Regions from separate parts of the Streptomyces sp. NBC_00523 genome, predicted to be linked through region 1. Evidence: riboswitches for the same ligand, from Rfam matches in the RefSeq annotation. Region 1 holds a riboswitch; each other region holds the start of a gene.

What was found. A riboswitch is a leader RNA that binds a small molecule or an ion and turns the genes downstream of it on or off. The one in region 1 is predicted to bind cyclic di-AMP.
Region 2: linked by a shared signal. The riboswitch ahead of OHS17_RS03905 (transglycosylase SLT domain-containing protein) and the one ahead of OHS17_RS25585 (M23 family metallopeptidase) in region 1 are both predicted to bind cyclic di-AMP.
Region 3: linked by a shared signal. The riboswitch ahead of OHS17_RS13115 (LysM peptidoglycan-binding domain-containing protein) and the one ahead of OHS17_RS25585 (M23 family metallopeptidase) in region 1 are both predicted to bind cyclic di-AMP.
Region 4: linked by a shared signal. The riboswitch ahead of OHS17_RS20700 (C40 family peptidase) and the one ahead of OHS17_RS25585 (M23 family metallopeptidase) in region 1 are both predicted to bind cyclic di-AMP.

Annotation. Positions count from the first base shown of each region.
Region 1 is NZ_CP107836.1:5,624,625-5,628,827, reverse strand. Features, by position in the region: gene OHS17_RS25600 (bifunctional acetate--CoA ligase family protein/GNAT family N-acetyltransferase) at 1-154, opposite strand, end outside; gene OHS17_RS25595 (HPr family phosphocarrier protein) at 328-609, shown strand; gene OHS17_RS25590 (GntR family transcriptional regulator) at 794-1,498, opposite strand; gene OHS17_RS25585 (M23 family metallopeptidase) at 1,709-2,548, opposite strand; cyclic di-AMP (ydaO/yuaA leader) riboswitch at 2,562-2,726, opposite strand; gene OHS17_RS25580 (M16 family metallopeptidase) at 2,958-4,203, opposite strand, start outside.
Region 2 is NZ_CP107836.1:847,716-851,918, reverse strand. Features, by position in the region: gene OHS17_RS03915 ((2,3-dihydroxybenzoyl)adenylate synthase) at 1-944, opposite strand, end outside; partial or broken gene OHS17_RS03910 (SDR family oxidoreductase) at 998-1,369, opposite strand; cyclic di-AMP (ydaO/yuaA leader) riboswitch at 1,805-1,989, shown strand; gene OHS17_RS03905 (transglycosylase SLT domain-containing protein) at 1,993-2,859, shown strand; gene OHS17_RS03900 (FG-GAP repeat protein) at 3,080-4,203, shown strand, end outside.
Region 3 is NZ_CP107836.1:2,929,320-2,933,522, forward strand. Features, by position in the region: gene OHS17_RS13105 (FtsB family cell division protein) at 1-166, opposite strand, end outside; gene eno (phosphopyruvate hydratase) at 259-1,539, opposite strand; gene OHS17_RS13115 (LysM peptidoglycan-binding domain-containing protein) at 1,847-2,569, opposite strand; cyclic di-AMP (ydaO/yuaA leader) riboswitch at 2,574-2,741, opposite strand; gene OHS17_RS13120 (transglycosylase family protein) at 3,027-4,100, opposite strand.
Region 4 is NZ_CP107836.1:4,515,646-4,519,848, reverse strand. Features, by position in the region: gene pcrA (DNA helicase PcrA) at 1-1,645, opposite strand, end outside; cyclic di-AMP (ydaO/yuaA leader) riboswitch at 1,807-1,957, shown strand; gene OHS17_RS20700 (C40 family peptidase) at 1,956-3,113, shown strand; gene OHS17_RS20695 (hypothetical protein) at 3,172-3,525, opposite strand; gene OHS17_RS20690 (C40 family peptidase) at 3,835-4,203, shown strand, end outside.

The sequences.
Region 1 (4,203 bases):
CGTCGGAAACCTGCTCGTAGAAGCTGACCAGGCGCTCGGCGTCATCCGTGGTGATCGGCCTGATCCGCGCGGTGCCGCCGTCGCGGAGCACCACGTCCGCCTCCCAGTGATCGGGGTAGGCGTGATGCGGACTCTGCTCCGGAGAGGGCTGCATGAGGAAAGCCTACGGCTGTCGCACGGGTCGCGGGGGTGCCGGGGCCGGGGCACTCTGAGGTCTCCGGACGACCGCGGGCGCGGCGCGCGGGAGGGCCCGCGGGTCTGCCCGGAGCATCGCGCACCACATGAGACACTGGTCTAGACAACCGTTGATTCTTGAAGGGCAGAACCATGGCTGAGCGCCGCGTAAACGTCGGTTGGGCCGAGGGCCTGCACGCCCGCCCCGCTTCCATCTTCGTCCGTGCCGCCACGGCCTCCGGCGTCCCCGTCACCATCGCCAAGGCGGACGGCAACCCGGTGAACGCGGCCTCCATGCTCGCGGTGCTCGGTCTCGGCGCCCAGGGCGGCGAGGAGATCGTGCTCGCGTCCGACGCGGACAACGCCGAGGCCGCCCTGGACCGCCTGGCGAAGCTGGTCGCCGAGGGTCTCGAGGAGCTTCCGGAGACCGTCTGAGCCCGAGCGGCCGACACCGCCGGAATTCTCACGGGAAAGCCGCGGCCCCCTGCATGGGGCGCCGCGGCTTTTGCGTGCGCGGGCCGCAGCCATACGACGCGGACCGAATAAGCGGGCGGTTGGGCGGGCCGCGCCTTTTCCGCTTTTTTTACACGCGCCTTTCTTTATTTGTACGCGCCCTTTGTTAATTCCGGCCACTCGCGGTGTTTACGGCACGTTGCGAAGCCCTCACACGGCCGGCCCGGGGCACGGTGGCGGGGCGGGCGGCGCGGCGGAGCCGGTGCGCGGCGCCGTGGCGTTCGGCGAGCTGCACGGCCAGGGCCCGCGCCCGCTCCGCGTCCCCGCGCGCCACGGCGTCCACGAGGGCCCCGTGCTCGGCCCAGGCTTCGGCCGGGCGGGCCGGCTGCTCGACCGCGTACATCCAGGCGATCTTGTGGCGGAGCTGGGTGAGCAGGGCGATGAGGCCGGGGCTGCCGGACGCCTGGGCCAGCGTCTCGTGGAACCAGCCGGCCAGGGAGCGCAGATCCTCGCCCTCACCCCGGCGGGCCCGCTCCTGGCCGAGCCTGACCAGGCCGCGCAACACCTTGAGGTGGGCGTCCGTCCGGCGCTGGGCCGCGCGGGCCGCGCTCAGCGGTTCCAGCAGCATGCGGACCTCCAGGAGGTCGGCGGCCTCCTGCTCCGTGGGCTCGGCGACGCAGGCTCCGGCGTGTCTCCGGGTCACGACGAAGCCCTCCGACTCCAGGGTGCGCAGCGCTTCCCGTACCGGGACGCGGGAAACCCCGTAACGCCGTGCGAGCACCTCCTCGGTGAGCCGGCTGCCGCGTTCGAAGACACCGGAGACGATGTCGTCACGGATTGCCGTGCATACCGAATGCGCCGGAACACGCATGTCCGAACCTCCGCCTCAATCCCCGCGAACAGCGGCCGATCGACACCTCTGGCGTGACTCTATTGCAATGCGCTCGCATTTCCGATGCCGGGCGGGAATTCATGAATATCTTTTGGTCGCGGCCGGGTGGCGGAAGGTGCGCGGGGAGGCGTGGGAACGGCGAAGGCCCCGGCGGGATGCCGGGGCCTTCGGTGTGGAGCCGGTGACCGGTCAGACGCTGACGCCGTGGGCGCGCAGATAGGCGACCGGGTCCATGTCGGAGCCGTAGGAGGGCGTGGTGCGGGCCTCGAAGTGGAGGTGCGGACCGGTGGAGTTGCCGGTCGAGCCGGAGAGCCCGATCTGCTGACCGGCCGCCACGCTCTGGCCCACGGAGACGCCGATCGAGGAGAGGTGGCCGTACTGGGTGTACGTGCCGTCCGCCATCCGGAGCACGATGTTGTTGCCGTACGCCCCGCCCCAGCCGGCCTCCACGACCGTGCCGGCGCCGACGGCGACGACGGAGCTGCCGGACGCGGCGTGGAAGTCGATGCCGGAGTGGCTGCCGGAGGACCAGAGCGAGCCGCTGGACTTGTAGCCGGTGGTCACGTAGGAGCCGGCGACGGGCAGCTGGTAGGACGAGCCCAGCGCGGTGCGTGCGGTGGAGCGGCCGGCGCGGGCGGACGCCTCGCGGGCGGCCTTGGCCTTCGCCTTGGCCGCTTCCTTGGCCTTGGCGGCCTTCTCGGCGGCCTTCTTCTTCGCGGCCTCGGCCTTCTTCTTGGCCGCTTCCTTCGCCTTGGCCGCCGCCTTCTTCTCGGCGGCCTCGGCCTGGTGCTGCTGCGCCGTGGCCTGGGCGTCGATGCGGTCGGCGAGGGTGTTCTCGATGGCGAGGAGCTGGGAGAGGCCGGTCTCGGTGGCGGCGGGGGCCGTCCCGGTGTCGGCGGCGAGGGCCGGGGAGGCCAGGGAGCCGATGACACCGCCGGCGGCGAGCGTCGCGACGCCGACGGCCTTGGCGCCGACGCGCGTCAGGCGGCTCGGGGCACGGTGCTTCCCGGTGGCACGGGTGAACGCCATGGGGTGGCTGGTCCTTTCCTTCCTTCTCGCCTACCGGGTTAGCTGACGGGTTCGGAGCAGGAAGGTCTCCTACGGACGCCTCGCTCCGGACGGAGCGCGGGCATCCGATTCACCCCAGGGACGGTGGGTCCCCGGCTCCCCAGGCTCGCGCCTGACGGGGACTCGGCGATGGCTGCCCGGTACATCACGGATGCGCGTACGAGTGGCGGACAGCGGACCCGACGCTAAGCGGACGGACTTCAGGCCACCAAACGGACACGGGGTTTTGTAGCCCATCCCACAGGGCGAACTAATCTCTTTATGCACAAAAGGCACGGAAGGGACAAAAGGGGCCGCGCATGCGGGGAGGGTTCGGCGCGACCGCGCGCCGAACCCTCCCCGTTGCCCGTCGAGCGGGCCGAGCTGCGGATCAGCCGGTGACGACCGACACCTCTCCGATGCCGAGTGCCCTGACCGGCTCCTCGATGCGCGAGGCGTCCCCGACCAGGACCGTGACCAGCCGGTCCACCGGGAAGGCGCTGACCACAGCCGCGGTCGCCTCGACGGTGCCGGTCTCGGCGAGACGGGCGTACAGCGTCGCCTGGTAGTCGTCCGGGAGGTGCTGTTCGACCTGGTCGGCGAGGGTGCTCGCGACGGAGGCCGCCGTCTCGAACTTCAGGGGCGCGACGCCCACGAGGTTCTGCACGGCCGTCTCGCGCTCGGCGTCCGTCAGGCCCTCGGCGGCCAGCGTCCGCAGGACCTTCCACAGGTCGTCCAGCGCCGGTCCGGTGGACTCGGTGTCCACGGAACCGCTGATGGCGAGCATCGAGGCGCCCGTCGCACCCGAGACGGAGTCGGCTGCGCCGGAGCGGAGCACCTGGGCGAAGGCCCGCACGCCGTAGGTGTAGCCCTTCTCCTCGCGCAGCACCCGGTCGAGCCGGGAGGTCAGCGTGCCGCCCAGGCAGTAGGTGCCGAGCACCTGGGCGGGCCACACGCTGTCGTGGCGGTCGGCGCCGATGCGGCCGATCAACAGCTGGGTCTGCACCGCGCCGGGGCGGTCCACGATGATCACCCGGCCGGTGTCGTCGGCCGTGATCGGCGGGACGGGGCGGGGCTCGGCGGTGTTCCCCGACCAGTCGCCGAGGGTCTCGGCGAGCAGCGCGTCCAGGTCGATGCCGGTGAGGTCGCCGACGACCACGGCGGTCGCGGTGGACGGGCGGATGTGCGCGTCGTAGAAGGCGCGCACGGCCGCGGCGTCGATCCGCTCGATGGTCTCCTCGGTGCCCAGGCGCGGGCGCGACATGCGGGCCGTGGCCGGGAAGAGCTCCTTGGAGAGCTGCTTGGCCGCGCGGCGGGCCGGGTTGGCCTGCTCGTGCGGGATCTCGTCCAGCCGGTTGCTCACCAGCCGCTCGATCTCGCTGTCGGCGAAGGCCGGCGCCCGCAGCGCCTCGGCGACCAGGCCGAGTGCCTTGGCCAGGCGGGAGGCCGGGACCTCCAGGGAGACCCGGACGCCCGGGTGGTCGGCGTGGGCGTCGAAGGTGGCGCCGCACCGCTCCAGCTCGGCGGCGAACTCCTCGGCGCTCTGCTTGTCGGTGCCCTCGGACAGGGCGCGCGACATGATCGTGGCCACGCCGTCCAGACCCTCGGGCTCGGCGTCCAGGGGGGCGGCGAGGAAG
Region 2 (4,203 bases), 4.8 Mb from region 1:
GAGACGACGGTCTCGTGGTCGTCGTCCAGCCGGGTGTAGTTGACGAGGCCCTCGGCCATGCCGAAGACCTGCATCAGCCGGCAGCCGAGCGCCGGTTCGAGGCGCCGGGCGGCCGTCTCGCTGTATTTGGCGCCGCCGACGAGGACCAGTTCGAAGCTCGACAGGTCCTGCTCCGCCGAAGCGGCCGCGTCCGTCCACACCAGGGCGAGCGGCGGCACCATGCCGGTCATGGTGACGCGCTCCCGTTCGATGACCGGGAACGCCGTGGCCGGGTCGGGGCGCGGGCACAGGACGACGGTGCCGCCCGCGTACAGCGTGCCGAGCCAGCCGGGCGAGCTCATCGGGAAGTTGTGCGCGGCGGCCAGGATCACGAGGAAGCGGGTGTCCGCGCCGACGCCGCAGATCTCGTTGGAGCCGCGCAGCGAGTAGATGTAGTCGTCGTGCGTACGGGGGATGAGCTTGGGCACCCCCGTGGTGCCGCCGGACAGCTGGAGGAAGGCCAGGTCGTGCGGCTCGGGCCCGTCCTCGGGCTCCCCGGACGCGTCGCACGGCACGTCGGACAGGGCGGTGTGCTCGCCCGGGATCTCCGTCTCGCGGTGGGCGGGCAGCGCGTAGACGGGGAGCGCGCCGATCCGGAGGAGGGCGAAGACGACCTCGGCGAACTCGGCGATGTTGGGCAGCTGGACGACGACCCGGTCGCCCTTGGCTATCCCGCGTGCCCGGAAGCCGGCCGCCAGCCGGGCCGCGCGCTCGTCCAGCTCCCGGTACGCCCAGGCGCGGCGCTCGGGCGCGGGGTCGACCAGCGCGACGCGGTCGCCGTGGGCCTCGGCCCGTTCGCGCAGCATGCTCGTGAAGGTCTCGCCACGCCAGTGGCCGGCCGCGCGGTAGCGGGCGGCGAACTCTGCGGGCCAGGCCGGGGCGTCGTCGTACGGAGAGGCAGTCATCGTTTCAGGTCTCCAGGGGGAGGAGCCGCTTGCGGGGGCGCCGGGCGGACGGGTCAGGCGCGCAGGGTGGCGCCGCCGTCGACGTACAGGTCGTGCAGGGTGATGTGGCGGGCCCGGTCGGACACGAGGAAGGCGACCGCCTCGGCGATGTCGGACGGCTCGGCGATCCGGCCCAGCGGGATGCCCGTGCGGTAGCTCGCCAGGTCCCCGGCGATGACGCGCTGCGCGGCGGGCCCGTCGTCGTGCGCCTCACCGGCCGGCCACATCCCGCGCTGCATGTCGGTGAGCGTGGAGCCGGGCGAGACGGTGTTGCAGCGGACGCCCAGGGGGGCCGGTTCCAGGCCGAGGCACTTGGTGAACATGACGGAGGCGGCCTTGGACGCGGCGTACGCCGCCATGGTCGTACGGGGGATGCCGGCGGCGTTGGCGGGCGACGGCAGTTTGACGACAGGCCCTAGGACGGTGAACAGGGGCGGCAACACTTAGGTAAGCCTAACCATAGAGTGATCACGCGAACGGAGGGCCGGAACCGGTGATTCCGCCCGGTCGCGAGCCACCCTGTGTCCCTTTTGCTCGTGTATGAGCAAAATGCCAATTGCGGGCGTTCGGAGTGGTTTTGATGCGGTCAGATGCGACCAAAACGGGCGAACGCCCCCATTCCGGCTTCAGTGGGCAGCGTCACGTCGGCCGTTTCTGACGCGCAATCCGATCTCCCGGTTCCCAGTCGTGCCAAGAAATTTGACTTCCCCCGGCGCGGGCGATCATGAGCATTTCCTTTGATTGATCTTGCAAAACAATTGTGATCAGCAATTCCGGGCTTGTTCCGGCCGTCGTTTCTCGCTTACGGTCCCGTCATCAATCCGGATGGAACGCCGAATCCTGCCGCCGTCCGGGAACCCGACCACTCACGTACGGCAGGAGCGGGGGACCCAGGTTTGCCGCCGGTCCGGAATCCGGAGCGGCTAGGGGTGAAGTCGCCATGCGCGACCGGACATCTCCAGTCCGAACCCGACAGCTCACCTCGTAGGCGACGGAGAGGAAATACCCCATGCCCATCCCGGGTAAGCACCGTCGTGCCAAGTCCGCGTCCCTGACCCGCGGTTTCATCGCCGTCAGCGCGGGCGGAGCCGTTCTCGCACTCCCCCTGATCACGGCCGGATCGGCTTCCGCCGCCCCCGCCAAGACCGTCGTCGCCGAAAAGGCCGCGGCCCCGACTTCCGTCGCCGGCAAGGAAATTGCCGCGCGCAAGGCCGCGCCCACCACCTATTCCGTGGTGTCCGGCGATTCGCTTTACAAGATCGCCCAGGGCCATTCCCTCAGCGGTGGCTGGGAGCGGCTCTACAAGGACAACCGCGGTGCGGTCGGCGGCAACCCCGACCTCATTCACCCGGGCCTGAAGCTCACCATCGGCGCCAAGTCCGAGGCCGCTGCCCCGAAGGCCGCCGAGAAGAGCGCATTCAAGGCGGAGAGCGCCGAGAAGAACGGCGACACGGCCCCCCGGACCGAGAGCGCCGACCGCGCCGACCGTTCCGAGCGCACCGCCGTCCCGGTCGCCGCCGAGAAGCCCGCCGAGACCCAGGCGGCCGTCGCGTACACCGACGACCTCGACGGCTGGATCAAGGAATCCCTCGCCATCATGGGGCAGCAGGGCATCCCCGGCAGCTACGACGGCATCTACCGCAACATCATGCGGGAGTCCTCGGGCAACCCGATGGCGATCAACAACTGGGACATCAACGCCGTCAACGGCACCCCCTCCAAGGGCCTGCTCCAGGTGATCCAGCCCACCTTCGACGCCTACCACGTGCCCGGTACGTCGACGGACATCTACGACCCGGTCGCCAACATCACGGCCGCGTGCAACTACGCCGCCGCCACGTACGGCTCGATGGACAACGTCTTCGGCGCGTACTGACCGAAACCGGCCCCGCGCTCGGGGCAGGGCCGTGAACAGGGGCGGGAAGAAGCGGAAGCGCTTCTTCCCGCCCCTTTCGCATGCCGTCACGCTCTTGTCGCGGAAAAGCCGTACAACCCTTGTGGCACAAGCGGTGTCGAACACGGCGTCCGGGAAGACAGCGGGCTCTTCCCGGCACCCCCCGGAGTCGCCCGGCCATCCTTGATCCAAGGAGCCACCTGTGCGTACGTACCGTTCGGCCGCCGTTCTCGCGGCCTCGATCCTCCTGCTGACGGGCGCGGCCATCGCCGCGCCCTCCGCCTACGCCGGTCCGTCCGCGCCCGGCGCCGTCCAGGCGAAGGACCGCAACACCGACTTCAACGGCGACGGCTACGAGGACGTGCTCATCGGCGCCTCGGGCGCCACGATCGACAGCAAGCCCGGCGCCGGCTTCGTCACCGTCCAGTACGGCTCCCGCAGCGGCCTCGGCACCAGCCCGTCCGCCGTCTTCAGCCAGAACACCGCCGGGGTGCGCGGCGCCGCCGAGGCGGGCGACGCCTTCGGCCAGTCCGTGGCCACCGGCGACCTGAACGGCGACGGCTACGACGACGCGATCATCGGCGTCCCGGGCGAGGACATCGAGCCCTTGGCGGACGCGGGCGGCGCCGTCGTGCTCTGGGGGTCCCCGCAGGGCCTCACCGGCACGGACAGCGACTGGCTCCAGGCCGGCGAGCCCACCGCCTGGGCGCGATTCGGCAGCGCCCTCGCGGCCGCCCACTTCAGCCCCGACGTCCCCGGCGACGAGCTGGCCGTGACCGACCTGTTCGACCTCATGCTCTTCCGCTACGAACCCGCCCTGCTGAAGAAGGACGCCGACGCCGCGCCCCTCGCCCCCGCCCAGCGCGAGAACGTGATCCCGGCCGAACCCGGACACGAGATCGACCCGAAGTCGCTGACCACGGGCGACTACGACGGCAACGGCCTCGCCGACCTCGTCGTCTCCGGGACGGCCGCCGGCCCGAACCACGGAGAGGGCTGGTCCGCCTACTTCTCCGGCCAGGTCCAGGGGCTCCGCTTCGAGCGCTCCCTGCGCGGCGGCCCCGCCGTCGCCTCCGGTGACATCAACAACGACGGCTACGACGACCTCGTCACGGGGACGCCGCGCCGCCCAGACGCCACCAGCGGGGGCTCCCCGGACGGCGGCGTGGTCGGCGTCTACTACGGCAGCGCCGGTGACGGCCCGGTCGTCGGCGCCGCCGGGCCCGGCACCGAGCCCGTCTGGTGGACGCAGGACTCCCCGGGCGTCCCCGGGGTCTCCGAAGAGGGCGACCGCTGGGGCAGCGATCTGTCGGTGGCCGACACCGA
Region 3 (4,203 bases), 2.7 Mb from region 1:
CGACCAGGGAGCAGACGACCAGGGCCAGGAAGGCGGCCCGGCCGGTGAGCCGGGAGCGGCGGGCCTGGCGCCGGTTCTGGGACCGGTAGACGCGGGCGGCGGTCTGCTCACCGAGCAGCCGCAGCCGGGTCGCGGTGGAGAACCGGTCCCTGTCCTTCACGGCCATGTTCCCGCCTCCCCATTACGACGTCCGTCCCCGCACACGGTACGTGACCGGGCGCGGGGACGGACGGAGGCGGGGGGTACCCGCGAGGGGCGTCAGCCCTTGAAGCGCGGGAACGCCGAGCGGCCCGCGTACACCGCGGCGTCGTCGAGGATCTCCTCGATGCGCAGCAGCTGGTTGTACTTGGCGACGCGGTCCGAGCGGGCCGGGGCGCCGGTCTTGATCTGACCGCAGTTCACGGCGACGGCGAGGTCGGCGATGGTGACGTCCTCGGTCTCGCCGGAGCGGTGCGACATCATGCACTTGAAGCCGTTGCGCTGGGCCAGCTCGACGGCGTCCAGGGTCTCGGTCAGCGAACCGATCTGGTTGACCTTGACGAGCAGGGCGTTGGCGGAGCCCTCCTCGATGCCGCGGGCCAGGCGCTCCGGGTTGGTGACGAAGAGGTCGTCGCCGACGATCTGGACCTTGGCGCCCAGCTTGTCGGTGATGACCTTCCAGCCCGCCCAGTCGTCCTCGTACAGCGGGTCCTCGATGGAGACCAGCGGGTACGCGGAGACGAGCTCCTCGTAGTACTCGGTCATCTCGGCGGCCGAGCGGGACTTGCCCTCGAACTCGTACGAGCCGTCCTTGTAGAACTCGGACGCGGCGACGTCGAGCGCGAGCGCGATGTCCTTGCCCGGGGCGTAACCGGCCTCCTTGATGGCCTCGATGATGAGGTCGAGGGCGGCGCGGTTGGACTCCAGGTTCGGCGCGAAGCCGCCCTCGTCGCCGAGGCCGGTGGACAGGCCCTTGGTCTTCAGGACCTTCTTCAGCGTGTGGTAGACCTCGGCGCCCCAGCGCAGGGCCTCGGAGAACGACTCGGCGCCGATCGGCGCGATCATGAACTCCTGGATGTCCACGTTGGAGTCGGCGTGCGAGCCGCCGTTCAGGATGTTCATCATCGGAACGGGCAGCAGGTGCGCGTTCGGGCCGCCGAGGTAGCGGAACAGCGGGAGGTCGCTGGCCTCGGAGGCGGCGTGGGCGACGGCGAGGGAGACGCCGAGGATGGCGTTGGCGCCGAGCGAGCCCTTGTTCTCCGTGGCGTCCAGGTCGAACATCGCCTGGTCGATGAGGCGCTGCTCGGTGGCGTCGTAGCCGACGAGCTCCGGGCCGATCTGCTCGATCACGGCGAGGACGGCCTTCTCGACGCCCTTGCCCTGGTAGCGGTTGGGGTCGCCGTCGCGAAGCTCAATGGCCTCGAACGCGCCGGTGGAGGCGCCGGACGGAACAGCAGCACGACCGGTGCTGCCGTCGTCGAGGCCGACCTCGACCTCGACCGTGGGGTTGCCCCGGGAGTCGAGGATTTCCCGGGCTACGACGACGTCGATGGACGGCACGAGGCATCTCCTTCTGGGATATGACGCTGATTGTGCAGGGTCACTTTGGCCTTGCGACAAGAGCCTAACCGGCCCGGCCGTCGGCGTCGGCCGACCGCCCGTCCCCTGGGACGAAAAAGGACCCAAGGGCGGGCATACCGGAGCGAAAGGCCGGATAACTACTGACTGGTAACTACAACAGTTGAACGCTCACGGGTGCCCGGCGGCCTCAATGCGGCGTGCCCCGGCCCGGCAACACACGGGGGGAGAGTGCGTGCCGGGCCGGGGCGGCCTGAGCGATCAGCGAGGAGGGATCGCGGTTGCTTCGTTACTTCGTCAGGTGGAGCTGCTGACCCGGGTAGATCAGGTCGGCGTCCTGGACGATGTCCTTGTTCAGCTTGAACAGCCGCTCCCAGCCGCCCTTGACGTGGTGCTCGGCGGCGATCTTGCTCAGCGTGTCACCGGAGACGACCTTGTACTCGCCGTCACCCTTGGCGACCTTCTTGCCGGTGGGGGTGGTGACCGTCTTCTTCGCGGCCTTCGGGGCGTCCGAGCGGTCGGAGCGGTTGGTGGCCGGGGCCTCCGTGCGCTCGGCCTTCTTCGGGGCGGCCTCCTGCTTGGGGGCCTCCTGCTTCGCGGCACCGGAGCCGGTGTCGACGCCCGGGTCGACACCGTCGTTGGTCAGGTTGCCGGCACCGGCGCAGGACCAGGCGCCCGGGCCCTGCAGGTCGAGGAGCTTCTCGGCGGTGGCGATCTGCTGGGCCTTGGTGGCCAGGTCGGCGCGGGGCGCGTACTGCGTACCGCCGGCGGCGGCCCAGCTGGACTGGGAGAACTGCAGGCCGCCGTAGTAGCCGTTGCCGGTGTTGATCGACCAGTTGCCGCCGGACTCGCACTGGGCGACGGCGTCCCACGTGGCGACGGAGGCGGCGGAGGCGTTGGTCGCGCCCATCAGCGGCACGGCGACGGCGGCACCGGCGACACCGGCGAGCGTCGCGACACGGACGGCCTTGGAGGGGCGGCGGTGCTTGTTGCCCTTGCGGTTGAGCAGCATCGAGTCTTCTCCTCACCGACGCCTGCGAGGTGAGCTGTCGGGTTCGGGCCAAGTGAGTTGCCCGGCCGCGCTCCTGGCGCGACTTCACCCCTAGCCGGCCCCGCCCGTCTCCCGACGACCGGGCCCAGCGCCTACCTGGGTCCCCCGCTCCTGCCTACGGCGCTTTCGCGTCTGTTCCCTCCGACCGACGGCAGGATTCGGCGTGACGGTCGACGGGGCCCGCGGTGCGAGCGGTTCTGACCGTAATCACACCCACCGGTCATATTCAAAGAAGGACATACCGGATAATCATCCCGTAAGAGCATCCGATGAACCCTCATTTGTGCAGGTCGGAACGGATGCGGCGGGACCTCCCGGACAAGGGGCGTGAGTTCACGCAAAGAGACCCATGTCTCACTCGGTCAAAAGTGGGACATGGGCCTCTTAAACCACCCAAAGCGCAGGGGGCTCTAACGGCTCATCCGGCGCTCTCGGCGACCTGGTCCGGGGCCAGGTCACCCAGGCCCAGATCGAGGTTCTGGCCGGGCAGGATGAGGTCCGGGTCGGAGCCCACCTCGGCCCTGTTCGCCTCGTACAGCTCGGGCCAGCCGCCGGGCAGGTCCTGCGCGTCGGCGATCGCCCAGAGGTTGTCGCCCGGCCGCACGGTGTACGTGCCGCCAGCCGGCCCCGTGGCACTGTCGCGCGCGTCGCCGTCGCCCCGCGAGGCGTGGCGGCCCGTGTCGCGCCCGTCGGCCGTCCCGGTGGCGTCGTCGGCGGCCGGGGCGCCCCGGTGCTTGCCGCCCTTCGCCCGCGCGTCGTCCGTCGCGCCGGCCGAGGGGTCCGCGGAGGGGTCGCCCGAGGGCGTGGTGGACGGGTCGTCCGAGGCGGACGGGGTGCCGGAGGGGTCGGCGGACGGGTCGGCCGAAGCGTCGCCCGACGGGGAGGCGGAGGCGTCCGCCTTCTCCTCGGCGCTCCTGCCCGCGTGCTTGCCGGAGCTCTTGCCGGCCTCCTTGCCCGTGGTGGCCGCGTCGGACGCCTCGTCCGAGGCGGTGGCCGACGAGCCCGAGGAGGCGTCGTCCACCGGGTCGGTGCCGAGACCGGCGTCGAGGCCCGAGTCGGCGCCCCGGGCGGGGTCCTCCTCGCCCTTGTCGCCCGGGTCCACGTCCGCCTTGCCCGCGGCCTTGGTGAGCCCGGAGATCACCGCGCAGCTCGGCCACGCCTTGGGGCCCTTGGCGGCCAGGACCCGCTCGGCCACCGCAATCTGCTGCGAGCGGCTGGCGAGGTCGGCGCGCTCGGCGTACGACTCACCGCCGTACGCCTTCCACAGCTCCGGCGTGAACTGGAGACCGCCGTAGGAGCCGTTGCCGAGGTCGGCGCTCCACATGCCGCCGCTCTCGCAGTCGGCCACCCGGTCCCAGGTCGCGGTGTCCGCGGCGTGTGCGCTTGCCGCGCCGAGCAGCGGGATGGCGATGGCCGAGCCGGTGACGCCTGCGGCGACCACGATGGCGGGTGCCTGACGAGGGCGGCGGTGTCTGCCGTTCGCGGAGCCCATGGGAGATGCCTTCCGTGTGACTGACAAGCGACTGGTGAGTCGAACGGTGAACCTAGCGAAACTCGAACGTGAGTCACAAGTCGATGCAGTAGAGATCACGCGA
Region 4 (4,203 bases), 1.1 Mb from region 1:
CCACGGCGGGACCGGCGCCGGACTCCACGACCGTGCGCAGCTCCTCCATCAGCGTGTTGAACCGCTTGACGGCGTTGGCGGAGCGGGCGGCCATGCCGTACGCCTCGTCCACGCGGCGCAGCGCCTGCGGGAAGGTGATCTTCTCGCGCAGCGAGAGCGCGTCGATCATGGCCTCGGCGCGCTCGCCGATGCCGCGCTTGGGCACGTTGAGGATGCGGCGGAGCGGGACGGTGTCCTCGGGGTTGGCGAGGACCCGCAGGTAGGCCAGGACGTCCCGGACCTCCTTGCGCTCGTAGAAGCGGACGCCGCCGACGACCTTGTAGGGCAGGCCGACGCGGATGAAGATCTCCTCGAAGACACGGGACTGCGCGTTCGTCCGGTAGAAGACGGCGACGTCGCCGGCCTTCGCGTCGCCCGCGTCCGTGAGGCGGTCGATCTCCTCGGCGACGAACTGCGCCTCGTCGTGCTCGGTGTCCGCGACGTAGCCCGTGATGCGGGCGCCGGTGCCCGCGTTGGTCCAGAGGTTCTTGGGGCGGCGGCTCTCGTTGCGCTCGATGACCGCGTTGGCGGCGGACAGGATCGTCTGGGTGGAGCGGTAGTTCTGCTCCAGGAGGATCGTCGTCGCGTCCGGGTAGTCCTCCTCGAACTGGAGGATGTTGCGGATGGTCGCGCCCCGGAAGGCGTAGATCGACTGGTCGGCGTCACCCACGACACACAGCTCGGCGGGCGCGTTCTCCGGACCGGCCGGGCCGACCAGCTCGCGCACCAGCGTGTACTGGGCGTGGTTGGTGTCCTGGTACTCGTCCACCAGGACGTGCCGGAAGCGGCGGCGGTAGTGCTCGGCGACGTCGGGGAAGGCCTGGAGCAGGTGGACCGTCGTCATGATGATGTCGTCGAAGTCCAGCGCGTTGGCCTCGCGCAGCCGGGCCTGGTACATCGCGTACGCCTGGGCCAGGGTCTTCTCGAAGCCGTCGGCGGCCTGCCCGGCGAAGGTCTCCTCGTCGATGAGCTCGTTCTTGAGGTTGGAGACCTTGGCGGTGAAGGACTTCGGCGGGTAGCGCTTCGGGTCCAGCTCCAGATCGCGGCAGACCAGGGCCATGAGCCGCTTGGAGTCGGCCGCGTCGTAGATCGAGAACGAGGACGTGAAGCCCAGCTTCTTGGACTCGCGGCGCAGGATGCGGACGCAGGCGCTGTGGAAGGTCATGACCCACATGGCGTTGGCCCGGGGCCCGACCAGCTGCTCGACGCGCTCCTTCATCTCGCCGGCGGCCTTGTTGGTGAAGGTGATCGCCAGGATCTGGCCGGGGTGGACGCCCCGCTCGGCCAGCAGGTGGGCGATGCGGTGGGTGAGCACCCTGGTCTTGCCGGAACCGGCGCCGGCGACGATGAGCAGGGGCGACCCGGAGTGCACGACGGCGGCGCGCTGCTCGGTGTTCAGCCCGTCGAGCAGCGCCTCGGGGTCGATGACGGGGCGGTGTGCGCCGTCGCGGTAGTACGCGTCACGGGGCGGCGGGGGCCCGTCGAACACGCCCGCGAACAGGTCCTCCGGCACCGCTTCGGGTGCGGGGTCCTCGGGGGGCGGCGGGGCCGCGTCCTCCTCCTGCTGGAGGCCGGCCAGGAAACTGTCGTCAAAGAGGCTGCTCATCGCTGTCCGAGTCTAAAGCTCTCCACTGACACCCGGCCCCGCTCCGAAAAGGTCACGGAAATGTATCGGGCATATCGCACACCAACCTTCACAGCGGCCCCGTCAGTTGGCTAGCGTGCACGTTCGGACGGCCCGTACCCCCAGAGGCGACCTACGCCGAGCGTGCCGCCACGCCGAATCCGGGCCCGCCCGGAACCGGGGACCCACACGCAGCACCGGGGTGAATCGGTCCTTCCCCACCGGACCGTAGGGCAGCCTTCCGTTCCGCCCGAACCCGACAGCTAACCCGGTAGGCGGTCCACGGAAGGAGATGCCGGCCTTGGCGTCGCATCGCAAACCGCGCCCCCGGGTGCGTTCCACCGTCCCCGCGGTCGGGCTGACCTCGGCCGCGCTGGCATCGGTGACCCTGCTGTCCTCGCAGAGCGCGATGGCCGCGCCCGCGCCGAAGCCGAGCATCGAGGAAGTCCAGAAGAAGGTCGACGACCTCTACCGGCAGGCCGGCAACGCGACCCAGAAGTACAACCAGGCCAAGGAGGCCACGGACCAGCAGAAGTCCAAGGTCGACGCGCTCCTGGACGACGTGGCCAAGCGCACAGAGAAGGTGAACGACGCCCGCAGGACGCTGGGGAACTACGCCGCCGCCCAGTACCGCAACGGCGGCCTCGCGCCGACCGCGACCTTCTTCCTGGCCGACGACCCGCAGTCGTTCTTCGACCAGACCCACCTCATGGACCGCATGGCCGAGCGCCAGCAGCAGGCGGTCGCGAACTTCCGCACGCAGCAGGCGAAGGTGTCCAAGCAGCGGGCCGAGGCCGTGGAGAGCCTGGAGACGCTGACCGAGTCGCAGGCCTCGCTGCGCACCAGCAAGCAGGACGTCCAGACGAAGCTGACCGAGGCCCGGACGCTGCTGTCGAAGCTGACCGCCGAGGAGAAGGCGCGCCTGGCGGAGCTGGAGCGGAAGAAGGAGGCGGAGGCCAAGCGGAAGGCCGCGGAGCTGGCGAAGAAGCAGGCCGCCGCCAAGAAGGAGGCCGAGCAGAAGGCCAAGGAGGCGGGCGGCAGCAGCGGTACGGAGACGGGCTCCGGCTCCGGCTCCGGTACGGGCTCCGACAGCAGCGCCTCCACGAAGGCGGAGAAGGTCCTCGCGTTCGCCCGCGCCCAGATCGGCAAGCCGTACGTCTGGGGGGCGACCGGCCCCGCCTCGTACGACTGCTCGGGGCTGACGCAGGCGGCCTGGAAGGCGGCGGGCGTCGACATCCCGCGCACCACCTGGGACCAGGTGAACGTCGGGACGCGGGTCGCCACGGCGGATCTGCAGCCGGGTGACCTGGTGTTCTTCTACGACGACATCAGCCACGTCGGGATCTACAAGGGCGACGGGATGATGATCCACGCGCCGAAGCCCGGGGCGAACGTGCGCGAGGAGTCGATCTACTACATGCCGATCTACGGGAGTGTGCGCCCCGCCTGACCGGGGAAGAGGGCCGGTCCGCACGGGCCGGCCCCCTCTTGCGGGGCGCGTCCGCCGCTCAGGTCCAGAGCGTGGCGATGAAGATGTTCGCCAGGGTCAGCGCGCCGACCGCCGCGAAGACCCCCTTCTCGACCTTCTCCTCGTCCCGCTTGACGTAGACGAGCCCCAGGATCACGACCAGGAACAGCAGCTTGACGCCGATCTTGACGTTGTTCACGGGGTGGTCGTCGGCCTGGTCCAGGCCGACGAGGGCGACGCCGGTGACGAGCATGGTCAGCGCGCCGTGCAGCATGCCGGGGACGAACCGGGCGGTGCCGGCCTTCATCGCCTTCATCTGGCCGAGGAAGCCGCCGAGCAGGGCGGCGATGCCGATGATGTGCAGGGCGACGACGAAATCGATGAGTACGCGCATGGTTCCGCACCCTAGAACCCTCTCTCCGGACGGCTCCGGGCAGGGTGGGGCCTACGGGCCGCTTGAATGATGAATGCACTTTTTGCCTGATTCTGTGGCCCTTTTCCCGGTCACTCAGGCTTCATGTGCGGTCATTCTGCGACAATGCCACGCCAAGAGCGGGCAATAACCGTCATAACGACACCTTCCCGTGACCTCGGATTAGCGTCCCTTCCCGGTGGCCGTGGAACAGGGACCGTCCTCGCCGGCCACCGGAGAAGCCCGCCGGTATACCCCGTCGGGCCGTCGCACGGAAGGACGCCCGCCCCCGTGGCAGCGCATCGCAAACCCAGGCAGCGCCTCACCACCGCCTCCGCGGCCCGCACCGCGGCGACCCTCGCCGTCGCCGGAGCCGCAACGGCCGCCGTGCTGCCGGGAGCCGCGCACGCGGACCCCGCACCCACCGCGAAGCAGGTCAAGGCCCAGGTGGACCGGCTGTACCGGGAGGCGGAGGTCGCCACCGAGAAGTACAACGGCGCGAAGTCCGAGGCGACCGCCGCCGCCAAGTCGGTCGACGCCCTGCGCGACGAGGCCGCCCGCAGGACCGCCCGCCTCAACACCGCCCGCGACGTGCTCGGCGCGTACGCCGCCGCGCAGTACCGGTCCGGCGGGATCGACCCCTCCGTGCAGCTGGCGCTC